3 regions of the Romboutsia sp. Marseille-P6047 genome follow, and region 1 is predicted to be linked to each of the others. Evidence: riboswitches for the same ligand, from Rfam matches in the RefSeq annotation. Region 1 holds a riboswitch; each other region holds the start of a gene.
The links. Region 1 has a riboswitch for S-adenosylmethionine ahead of EIH23_RS03575 (methionine ABC transporter ATP-binding protein). Riboswitches for the same ligand answer to the same signal wherever they lie in the genome.
Positions count from the first base shown of each region.

Region 1 (4,298 bases):
TGCATCTGCTTTTTTGCTACTATTCTCACCTAAGGAGCATCCCACTACTGATGTCATTATCACTAATCCCAAACCTAATCCTAATATTTTTTTAATTTCATAATTTTATCCCCCTATTATATACTATTTTAGTTTTTTATAAGCTAAATTTCCTAAACTTTGTATTATTTGAACAATTATTATAAGAGTTATTACTGTGTAAATCATTACTGCTGTATCAAATCTTTGATGTCCATAAGTAAGCGCTACATTTCCAAGTCCACCAGCCCCAACAGCACCTGCCATTGCAGTATATCCTAGTATTGAAATTACTGATAATGTTATTCCTGACACAATAGAAGGCATTGCTTCTTTTATCATTACTTTAAATACTATTTGAGTTTTAGTAGCTCCAAATGATTTTGCAGCTTCTATTAATCCATAATCAACTTCATTTAATGCACTCTCTATTATTCTAGCTATAAATGGAGCTGCACCAACAGTTATAGGAACTATTGCAGCTTCTTCTCCTATTGATGTGCCAACTATTAGTCTTGTAAATGGAATTAAAGCAACTATAAGTATAATAAATGGGAAACTTCTAAAAATATTAACTATAAATCCTAATACTTTATATATTAAACTACAAGGCTTTAATCCATTTGGCTTTGTTACAACTAATGTTATTGCTAATATAAATCCAATTATTGTTGCAAGTATTGTTGGTACTAATATCATGTATAATGTTTCTAAGAACGCTTCTCCTAAAATTTCTGTTAAAAATGTACTTAAACTAGTTTGATTCATTGTTTATCTCCTCCCATCTTAGCCCTTCACTTTCTAAGTATGCTTTAACTCTATCTCCATATTCTGAAGATACATTTATAATTAATGACCCTAATATTTCATCTCTGAATTTCTCTAACCTTCCAAATACGATTGAGAAATCTATATCTAAATTTCTAGCCATACTTGTTATGACACAACTGTTAGAAACATTTTTAGGGAATAATATTTTTATATTAGTTCCTTTTGGTAAAATTATATTTTCTTCCCCAATTAACTTACTAAGTGCTTTACTATCATTAAAAAAAACTTCTTCTGTTTCATTTATATCTAAAACTTCACCATCTTCCATTATTGCTACTCTTGTGCATATTTGCTTTATAACTTCCATTTGGTGAGTTACCATAATAATTGTTATTCCAAACTTTTTATTTATATCTTGTAATAAACTAAGTATTGATTTTGTAGTATTTGGGTCTAATGCTGAAGTTGCTTCATCACAAAGAAGAACCTTTGGATTTAATGCTAATGCTCTTGCTATTGCTACTCTTTGCTTTTGACCTCCACTTAAGTTTCTTGGTTTAATATTACTTTTATCACTTAAACCTACTAGGTCTAATAATTCCTTTACTCTTTCTTCTTTTTCTTTCTTAGAATATTTAAAACATTCTAATGGTAAGGCTACATTTTCAAATACCGTCTTTCTTTCTAATAGTGAAAAGTGTTGAAATATCATTCCTAAATCTTTTCTAAGTAATCTAAGTCCCTCTCCTTTTAATGATTTGACTTCTTTCTCTCCTACAAGTACGCAACCTTCTTGATAGTCCTCTAAGCCATTTATACATCTAAGCAGCGTTGACTTTCCAGCTCCACTATGGCCAATAATTCCAAAAATTTCCCCATTTTTAATTTCCATATTAACATTATTCAAAACCTTAGTATCACCATAATATTTGTTTACATTTTTAATGCTTATCATATTTACTCCTCCCAAATATAATTCAATTAACGCTTTAAATTTAAAAAGCCTGAGTATAAACTCAGGCTTTTGTAAGCAGTTTATACTCATCTTTCAATTCTTATGAATTGCAGGATTTAGCACCTTGTATATAAAATATACTGGTTGCTGGGTTTCATCGGGCCAGTCCCTCCACCTCTCTTGATAAGGAATTATTTTATTTTGTACTTCTATGATTTATATATTATAGTTTTTTTTTCCATATGTCAATATATTTTCTGAATATTTTTATTTTGCACACTTTTTAGACTATTTGTTTTTTCCATTATTAGATGTAGTATCTATTCCTAACATATTATTCATATCTTTTATCATTTTATCAAACTCAGATCTAACATCATTTTCAACTTTAGTTGTATCATCAACTAATTTAATAAATTCATCTTGGCTCTTATTGTATGCATCTTTAGGAATTGTATCTAATCTACTTATTTTTTCATCTATTTCTTCTATTAAATCTTCACCTTCATCTATAAGCTCTTGATTTGCTTCTTTTAATTTTGCATCATCAGTTTTTGCATCATTTTTTAATCCATTAACAAAAGCTTGTAATTTTTCTTTACTATCTTGATACGCTGCTTTTACTTCTGATAAATATTTTTCATTACCAGGGTATTCTTTAGTTTTATAAGCGTTATTTACTTCATCTACACTACTATACATTGCATAATTATTTAAAGGAGATATATTATTAGTGTAAAGACCAGAGTAAGTATTTGCATACTCTGTATTTAAATACCCATTATCTTGTGTTGTAGTGCTATTTTGTGTTGTATTAGTGTTATTATCTGTTGTAGTTTCACCCTTTTTATTAGTACAACCAACTGATCCTACTGATAAACCTAACGCTAATCCTAGTGCTAATAATTTTTTTAATTCCATTTTACTTCCTCCTTAGTTTTATGTAGTACTCCTTATTATTTTTAATTATTTACTTAAATCTATACCTAATAAATCTTCTATTTTATCTAAAACATCATCAATATTATCATTATTATCTATGTCATCTAATTCTCTATCTAAATAATTTATTAATGAGTTTTTATCACTTTTAATAAATCTTCTTTCTTTAAATTTAAATCATCTTGTTTTTTTATTATTATTTCAATTGCTTTATCTGAGTATGATATTAAATCACTATTTAATTCTTGTAATTTAGAATCAATTATTTTTAATCCTGTTATAGATTTCTTAAATGATTCTATATTATTTTTACTATCTGATAATAAATTTTCATAATTCTTTATTAACTCTTCATTATTTAAGTTACTGTTATTATCTAGTAAATCATCTACACTTTCATCCTTTATATCTATAGGTTCTAAATATTTTTCATAATTCTTAGTTAATAAATCCTTGTACTCATCTTTACTTAATTCATTTGCTTTTTCAGTTTCTGATTGTGTGTTTTGAATACTTTCATTTGTTGTTTTTTCAACTTCTTCACTATTTCTTTTTGCACATCCAGTCATATTGAAGTTTAACATTAAAGTAAATATTATACCTAAAATGCTTAATCTTTTCATTTTTACCTCCTTGTGTATAAATAATTTATTTAAGTTATTATTTGTATATTTTTCTTTTTTAGTCTTATAAAGAGTAATATGTTTAAATAAATTGAAAATATGGGTATAATTCTTCTAGGAGTGTGATTGTTTTGAAAAATATAAATAAAATAAAAATAACTTATAATAACGGATTCACGAGAATAATTGAAAAAGATAGTATTCGAAATTTTTCATCTTTAATTGAATGGATGGATAAATTTAATAAAAACGAAGATGCGGGATTCTTGACACTATCTGGAAGAGATCTCGGTAGTGCAGTTTCTATTAATAAAAATAATGTAAAATATATAGAATCTATATAATAAAAAAGTATCTTAAAATTTTTATTTTAAGATACTTTTTTATTTCATCATATAAATGATTTAAATTCACTTTCTAAAACTTCTAAATCATCATAATCATAATAGAAATGACCTGAGCTTTCTAATTTTATAATACTTTTATTATTTAACTTATTATTGTATTTAAAACTCTTTTTATATATTTTTATACTTTTTAAACTTACAAGTTCATCGTTCATAGAGTGAAATATTAGCATTGGTATATCTATATTATTTAAATTTAATCTAACTTTTATTATTAGCTTAAATAAATCTATGTATCTTGGTGCCCATTTTATATAATTAAATAAATTTGTTTCATTTACACTAATAGCTTCATACGCATATCTTGTTAAAAGATCACCTTTAGGAATTATTCCTAGAGCTATTTTTATACAGCTTCTTATAATATTAAATTTTACTCTTATACATAACGGTGTTGCTATTGCAACAATATATTTTATATTTTGCTTGTACTTTAAATAGAATTCAATAGATAATAATGCCCCCATTGAATGTCCTACTAGTATTATATTTTTATATTTAGTTTTATACTTTTCAATTTCCCTTTCAATTGAAGTTCTCCACATATTTAAATTACTTTTTACAAAATCTTTTCCACTTTTT
Region 1 is NZ_UWOT01000002.1:344,344-348,641, reverse strand. It holds gene EIH23_RS03585 (MetQ/NlpA family ABC transporter substrate-binding protein) at 1-57, opposite strand, end outside; gene EIH23_RS03580 (methionine ABC transporter permease) at 124-786, opposite strand; gene EIH23_RS03575 (methionine ABC transporter ATP-binding protein) at 773-1,744, opposite strand; SAM riboswitch class I at 1,828-1,934, opposite strand; gene EIH23_RS03570 (hypothetical protein) at 2,033-2,665, opposite strand; gene EIH23_RS03565 (hypothetical protein) at 2,815-3,309, opposite strand; gene EIH23_RS03560 (hypothetical protein) at 3,432-3,653, shown strand; gene EIH23_RS03555 (alpha/beta hydrolase) at 3,701-4,298, opposite strand, start outside.

Region 2 (4,298 bases), on a different contig from region 1:
ACCAGTCCCTGGTCCTCCAGTTATAACTAAAACACCTGTATTTATAGCTTCTTTAACCGCTAATACTTGATTATTAGCTAATTTTATATTTTCCTCTTCTTCTAAAAGTCTAATTTCTTCATCTATATCAATGTTTAAATCATCAACTTCACTTTGAGATAATTTAATTATTTGCTTGCATACACCATTTTCTGACATATAATATGGCATTAGATAAACTAACTGATTATTATTTAATAATTCTATATGTACTTTTTGATCATAAGCTAGCCCCATAATACAATTATCTATCATAGACTCGTCTACATCTAATATTTTTTTAGATTCTTGAATTAAAATATCCTTCGGTAAATATGTATGACCACTACTCAATGACTGATTTAAAGCATATAATATGCCTTGACATATTCTATCTTCTGAATATTTATCTATACCAATTTTGCTAGCAATTTCATCTGCTATTTTAAATCCAATTCCTCTTATATCTTCTGCCAGTCTATATGGATTTTTATTAATAATGTCTATCGATTTATTTTTATATCTTTTGTATATTTTTAAGCAGTAATTAGGAGTTATACCATATGGAGATAGTTCTATTATTATATTTCGAAGTTCTCTGTTTTCTTCATAACTTTTTACTATTTGTTTTAATTTTTTTCCACCTATGCCTTCTACTTCTTCTAAACGTTCTGGATTATTTTGTATTATATCTAGTGTATTCACACCAAATTTATCAATAATCCTCTTTGCCATTTTCTCACCTATACCATGTATCATTCCAGATGCTAAATATGCATATATACCTTCTAGAGATGTTGGTGTAACCGGCATAAATTTACTTACTTCAAATTGAGTTCCATAAGTTTTATGATTTACCCACTTTCCTTCTACTTCTATGCTCTCTCCTACTGATAAAGTTGGCATACATCCAACGATTACAATTTCATCCATACTATTTGCCAAATGAGCTATAGTATATCCATTGTCTTCATTTTTAAATACTATGTCACTTATCATTCCTTCTATTCTTTCCATATCACTTCTCCTACAAACAAATAGTGTCTTTATCATACACCTAATTTGTAACTATTATACATTTTATAAACAATAAAATAAAGGGCACATTAAAAGATATATCATATCTTAAATATGCCCTTTGTGCTATTTATCTATTTCATCATTTCACATTCTAATGCTTGTTTTCTTAATGTTTCTGCTTTATCAGTTCTTTCCCATGGTAAGTTTAAGTCATTTCTTCCAAAGTGTCCATAAGCTGCTACTTGTTTATAGATAGGTTTTCTTAGATCTAAATCTCTTATAATTGCTCCTGGTCTTAAGTCAAAGTTTTTATTTACCAATTCAACTAATGCTTCTTCTGAAACTTTTCCAGTACCAAATGTATCTATAAATATTGATAAAGGCTTAGCAACACCTATAGCATATGCTAACTCTATCTCACACTTTTCAGCAAGTCCTGCTGCTACTATATTTTTAGCAACATATCTTGCAGCATAAGCTGCTGATCTATCAACTTTAGTTGGATCTTTTCCTGAGAATGCTCCACCACCATGTCTAGAATATCCTCCATAAGTATCTATTATTATTTTTCTACCAGTAAGACCTGTATCCCCTTGAGGACCTCCTATAACGAATCTTCCTGTTGGGTTTATATATATCATAGTTTCTTCATCAAGTAATTCAGCTGGTATAACATGTTTAATTACATGCTCTATTAAATCTCTTCTTATTGTATCATTATCTATATCTTCTGAATGTTGAGTAGATATAAGAACTGTATGAACTCTAATAGCTTTAGTTCCATCATATTCAACTGTAACTTGAGTTTTACCATCAGGTCTTAAGTAATCTAGTAATCCAGATTTTCTAACTTCAGTTAATCTTCTAGCTAATTTATGTGCTAATGATATTGGTAGTGGCATTAATTCTTCAGTTTCATTACATGCAAAACCGAACATTATTCCCTGATCTCCTGCACCAACATTTTCAATTTCCTCTTCTGTAACTTCTCCAACCTTATTTTCTAAAGCTTCATCAACACCCATAGCTATATCTCCTGATTGCTCATCTATAGATGTAATTACAGCACAAGTATTGCAGTCAAATCCAAATTTAGCTCTTGTATATCCTATTTCTTCTACTGTACTTCTTACTAATTTTGGAATATCAACATATGCTGATGTAGTTATTTCACCCGCAACTAAAACTAAACCTGTTGTAACAGTTGTTTCACAAGCTACTCTTGATAATGGGTCCTTTTCTAATAATGCATCTAGTATTGCATCTGATATTTGATCACAGATCTTATCTGGATGCCCTTCTGTAACTGATTCTGATGTAAATAAATGTCTTGCCATTTTATATCCTCCCTTTAATTTAATAAATTATATTTTTTTATTTTGTATAAATTGTAGGGGTTTATATTAATTGAACTATTAATCTTTTCAATTAAAAAAACCTCTCCTTATACAAGAAGAGGTTAATCATTACACATTTAATGTACTAATTAACTAACCTCATCTTTCAAGACTTATAAAAAATCTTGTAGGAATTAGCACCTTTTCCCTTTTGGGGCGGTTGCCGGGCTTCATAGGGCCTATCCCTCAGCCTCTCTTGATAAGGTAATAAATATTTTCATATTTATTATGAGTCGTTTTTATCCTTATTAATAATATTTTCTTTTTTTATTTTAATTATTAACTTTAGATATATATTACTATTTTCTTTAGATATATATTACTATTTTTTTAATTTAATGTCAAGGATATATAGTTTTATATGTCAGTAATTGTTATTTAAAAATAACAAGTTTTTGTGATTTTATCTATATAATATATAGTAGGGTAATTATTTAAAATTTACTTTATATTATAATATGATGCGTTATTAAAACTTAAGGTTAGGCATTTTTTAGATTATATATTCATATATTTTTGAAGGAGGTGTTCCTATGTATTTAGCTAAAGTAAATTATAAAAAAGAAAATGTAGCTCAAGTGTTAAGCTTAATACTAAAAGATATTATAAACGAAAATACTATTGTTATTTGTATAGGAACAGATAGGGCTATAGGTGATGCTCTTGGCCCTTTAGTTGGAACTATGCTAAAAAATAGCGATTTTAAATACCCTGTTTACGGTACTTTAGATAATCCTATTCATGCTTTAAATATATACGAGTCAATTGAAGAAATAAAAAATCTTCATCCTAAAGGAGAGTTTCTAGCTATAGATGCTTGCCTAGGAGCTAAAAATAGTATAGGTAATATACAAATTAGAAAAGGTCCTATTTTACCTGGAAAAGGTGTTGGTAAAAAACTACCTCAAGTTGGAAGTTACTCAATAGTAGGTATAGTAGATAAGATTGATGAAAGCAATAGATTTTCATTTAATAATGTTCGTCTTAGCTTTGTCTTAGAACTATCAGAAACTATAGCTCTTTCTTTACTTCTTGCTACTTAAAAAGTAACCGGTATCAATATACTTAAAATTATATAATAAAAAATGAACTCTAGTTTATTTCTAGAGTTCATTTTTTATATCTTAATAATCTTAAAATAATATTTAATTATCTCTTTTTAAACGTCCCACCCGTTTCTAATAAATCTAATGAACTTAATGAGCTTCCAGTTCCTTTTGCAACACAAGATAATGCATCTTCAGCTACAATTACCTTTATTCCTGTGCTTTCTTCAATTCTCTTATCTAAACCGTCTAATAAAGAGCCTCCACCTGTCATTATAATCCCTCTATCACTTATATCTGCAGCCAACTCTGGTGGCGTTTGTTCTAGTACAAAACGTGTAGCTACTAATATTTGTTCTATACATTCACTAATTGCATCTAGTATTTCAGCAGAAGATATTTTCATAGATTCTGGAAGACCTGTAATTAAGTTTCTTCCACTAACTTTCATATATCTTTCTTCTTCTAATTTCATTGCAGTACCTATTTCAATCTTTAGCTTTTCTGCACTTCTTTCTCCTATAAGAAGGTTCTTTTGTTTTTTTATATACCTTACTATAGCTTCATCAAATTTATCTCCACCAACTTTTATAGATGTACTTACAACAGCTCCTCCTAGAGATATAATTGCTATATCAGCAGTACCTCCTCCAATATCTATTACCATATTTCCATTTGGTTGAGATATATCTACTCCAGCTCCGATTGCTGCTGCTATTGGCTCTTCAATTATATAAACCTCTCTTGCTCCAGCTAAACGTGTAGCTTCTTCTACGGCTCTTTTCTCAACTTCTGTAACGCCCGTTGGAACACATAC
Region 2 is NZ_UWOT01000011.1:11,644-15,941, reverse strand. It holds gene recD2 (SF1B family DNA helicase RecD2) at 1-1,035, opposite strand, end outside; gene metK (methionine adenosyltransferase) at 1,170-2,375, opposite strand; SAM riboswitch class I at 2,532-2,641, opposite strand; gene yyaC (spore protease YyaC) at 2,969-3,478, shown strand; gene EIH23_RS11400 (rod shape-determining protein) at 3,585-4,298, opposite strand, start outside.
Region 2: linked by a shared signal. The riboswitch ahead of metK (methionine adenosyltransferase) and the one ahead of EIH23_RS03575 (methionine ABC transporter ATP-binding protein) in region 1 are both predicted to bind S-adenosylmethionine.

Region 3 (4,298 bases), on a different contig from region 1:
TATTAAGTATAAACTTGCAGTAATATATGTGATATGGTAAAATTCTAATGTTAAAATTAAACAAAAAGACAGGTGGAATAAAATGCTTAATGAAACTAAAGATCTACTAAAAGGATTTTATGGACTTGATAATGAAACTTTTGAATTAGCAGAAGAAGTAATGAAGGACATAGAACCTCAGTTTGAAAAACTAAAACAAATAAGAGAATTTAATCAATATAAAGTATTAAAGGCAATGCAGGAAGCTCATTTAAGTGATAATCACTTTAACTGGACTACTGGTTACGGATATAATGACATAGGTCGTGAAAAAGTAGAAGAAATATTTGCAAATGTATTTGGAGCAGAAGATGCACTAGTTAGACCGATAATAGTAAATGGAACTCATGCATTAAGTCTATGTGTACAAGGTATTGTAAGACCAGGTGATGAAATACTTTCAGTTACTGGTGCACCTTATGATACCCTACAAGGAGTTATAGGTATAAGGGAAGAAAAAGGATCTTTAAAAGAGTTTGGAGTTACATATGATCAAGTTGACTTTTTAGAGGATGGAAATATAGATTTAGAAGGTATAAAAAATAAAATAAATGATAGAACTAAGCTTGTAATGATACAAAGGTCTAAGGGATACGCTTGGAGAAAATCTCTTACAATAGAAGATATAAAAGAAGCTGTAGAAACTGTAAAATCAATCAATAAAGATATAATAGTTATGGTTGACAACTGTTATGGAGAATTTTTAGATACAAAAGAGCCTACAGAAGTTGGCGTAGATATAATGGCTGGTTCTTTAATTAAAAACCCAGGTGGTGGTCTTGCATTAACAGGTGGGTATATCGCTGGTAAGAAAGAATTAGTTGAAATGATATCATATAGATTAACAACTCCAGGAATAGGTAAAGAATGTGGACTTACATTTGGAACTACAAGAACAGTTCTTCAAGGATTTTTCATGGCACCATATGTTACCTCTCAAGCTGTAATGGGTGCTATATTCTGTGCAAGAGCATTTGAAAAATTAGGATATGACGTACTTCCAAAATATGATGATTTAAGAAGTGATATAATTCAAGTTGTTAGGCTTAATAATGCTGATGAAGTTATAAGCTTCTGTCAAGGAGTACAAGCTGCAGCTCCAGTTGATTCTTACGTTAGACCAGAGCCATGGGCAATGCCAGGTTATGACAGTGAAGTAATAATGGCAGCAGGTGCATTCATACAAGGATCTTCAATAGAATTAAGTGCAGATGCTCCTATAAGACCTCCATATAATGTATACTTCCAAGGTGGACTTACATTTGATCATTCTAAGATGGGTACATTAAAAGCAATTCAGTCTATGAAAAAAGCGAAAAATAAATAATAAATTATATAAAATAGCTCCTATTATGTTAAATAACATGTAGGAGCTATTTTTAGTTATATTTAAAATGTAGGAATTATTATACCTTTATAATGTTCTTTTAAGAAGCTTCTAGACTCATCAGATGTTAAAATCTTTTTTAATATTTCTATTTTTTCACTATTTAAGTCTTCAGTTCTGCATGCTAATACATTTTCGTATGTACCGTCTATTTCTGGAGAGTATATACTTTGTTTATTTGCATCTAATCCGGCAGCAGCAGCAAAATTACCATTTATGAATGCAGCATCTACATCTTGTAATAATGAAGGCAATTGACTAGCGTCAGCTTCTATAAATTCTATATTTCTTTTATTCTCAATTATATCTTTTGCAGAAGATAGTTCTACACCTTCCTTTAATTTTATTACTCCTTCATCTTCTAATATTTTTAAGGCTCTAGATCCATTTGTTGGATCATTAGGTATTGCAAACTTATCTCCAGATTTTAATTCATCAAAAGATTTTATTTTATTTGAGTATGCTTGTAGAGGAACTTCATATAGTCTTACCACATCTGTTAAATCATATCCTTGCTTTTCTATAGATTCATTTAAATATGGTCTATGTTGGAATAAATTAGCGTCAATCTCACTATCAGCTAATGCTGTATTTGGAGTAGTATAGTCATTAAATGTTACTATTTCAAGTTCATAACCTTCTTTTTCTACTTCAGATTTTAGATGTTCAAATAATTCTGTACCTGGAACTTGCATAGCGCCAACAGCTATTGTTTTATCATTTTTACTTGATACATTACTTTTAGTTGAACACCCTACAGCTGAGATACCTAGTGTTAAAGATAACACGACTCCTAATAATTTCTTGTTAAATAATTTTTTAAGTTTCATATAAGATCCCCCTTAAGTTTATTATGAAATAAGCCTAAAAAATATAAAAAAATCCTGAGTATAAACTCAGGTTAACTTCAGTTTATACTTATCTTCCAGCTATGTGCTGCAGGATTTAGCACCATGTATATAAGAAATATACTGGTTGCCGGGTTTCAAAGGGCCAGTCCCTCCACCTCTCTTGATAAGGCTTATTTAATTTATATTTATATTAATATAAATTAATCAAATTGTAAATAACTTTTTAGATTTTTCTGAATATAAATTAAATTTGATGAAATTTTGAGCTATAAGACATATTAATAAATAAAATTTTATTGAATATGAAATATGTATATAAAAACTTTCATTTTTGATTAATTTAATAAATATTATAAAATTAATGCAACATTGAAAAATAACGAATATAATATATAAAAAGATTTAAAATCTAACTTATAAAAATAATAAAATGAAATTTATTAAATAAATTATGCAGCTAGTATAAAATTTAATGATATAAATAAGGGGGGATTTTATGTGTGTTATTGACAAAAAACATTCTAAGGGAGTAAGTATAGTTGATACAACATTAAGAGATGGAGAGCAAACAGCAGGTGTAGTTTTTGCTAATCATGAAAAAATAGCAATTGCAGAAATGTTAAGTGATTTAGGTATAAATCAATTAGAAGTAGGAATACCTGCTATGGGTGGAGATGAGAAAGAAGTGATAAAGTCTATATGTAAAAGAAACTTAAAACCCAGTATTATGGCATGGAATAGAGCAGTGATTACAGATCTAGAAAATTCTATAGATTGTGGTGTAGATGCAGTTGCTATTTCTGTATCAGTATCTGATATACACATACAACATAAGTTAAAAACTTCGAGAGAATGGGTTTTAGAAAATATGGTAAAAGCAGTAGAATTTGCAAAGCAAAATGGATTATATGTTTCTGTTAATGGTGAAGATGCATCTAGAGCAGATTTTGATTTTTTAGTTAAATTTATAGAATTAGCAAAGCAAGCTGGAGCTAATAGATTTAGATATTGTGATACTGTAGGTGTAATGGAACCATTTGCCATAAAAGATATTATATTTGGATTATACAATAAAACTAAGTTTGATATAGAAATGCATACACATAATGATTTTGGAATGGCTACGGCTAATGCAATAGCGGGTGTTCTTGGAGGTGCTAATCATATTGGTGTTACTGTAAATGGCTTAGGAGAGAGAGCTGGGAATGCTGCATTAGAAGAGGTCTTAATGGCTTTAAAATACGTTTATAAATATGAAGTAAATGTAGATACAACAAAGTTTAAATATATATCAGAGTATGTTTCTAATGCATCAGGAAGAGAATTACCAAAGTGGAAAGCTATAGTAGGAGATAACATGTTTAAACATGAATCTGGTATTCATGCAGACGGAGCGATAAAAAACCCAACTAATTATGAAGCATTCGATCCAAAAGAAGTTGGTCTTGAAAGACAAATAGTAATAGGTAAACATTCTGGAAAAGCAGCTATTGTAAATAAATTTAAGGAATATGGAATAAATTTAAATGAAAAAGAAGCTAGTATGATGTTAGAAGCTGTAAGAGCATTATCTATAAGAGCAAAAAGAACTTTATTCGATAAGGAGTTAGTACAAATATATCAAGATATTAAAAAATATATAAATAAAAACTAATTGGAGGAAATTAAAATGTATAAAATTACTTTAATACCAGGAGATGGTATAGGACCAGAAATATGTAAGGCTATGGTTAAGGTAGTAGAATCTACAGGTGTAAATATAGAATGGGAAGAAGTTATTGCAGGTAAAAATGCAATAGAAAAATACAATACACCTATACCGAAACATGTAATAGATACTGTAAAGAAAAATAAGGTTGCAATAAAGGGACCAATAACCACTCCTATAGGTAAAGGATTTAGAAGTGTCAATGTAACTTTAAGACAGGAATTAGACTTATATGCGAATTTAAGACCGATAAAAACATTTAAAGGTATTAAATCAAGATACGAAGATGTAGATTTAGTTATAGTTAGAGAAA
Region 3 is NZ_UWOT01000010.1:8,758-13,055, reverse strand. It holds gene EIH23_RS10905 (methionine gamma-lyase family protein) at 83-1,366, shown strand; gene EIH23_RS10900 (MetQ/NlpA family ABC transporter substrate-binding protein) at 1,429-2,256, opposite strand; SAM riboswitch class I at 2,342-2,447, opposite strand; gene nifV (homocitrate synthase) at 2,774-3,931, shown strand; gene EIH23_RS10890 (isocitrate/isopropylmalate dehydrogenase family protein) at 3,947-4,298, shown strand, end outside.
Region 3: linked by a shared signal. The riboswitch ahead of EIH23_RS10900 (MetQ/NlpA family ABC transporter substrate-binding protein) and the one ahead of EIH23_RS03575 (methionine ABC transporter ATP-binding protein) in region 1 are both predicted to bind S-adenosylmethionine.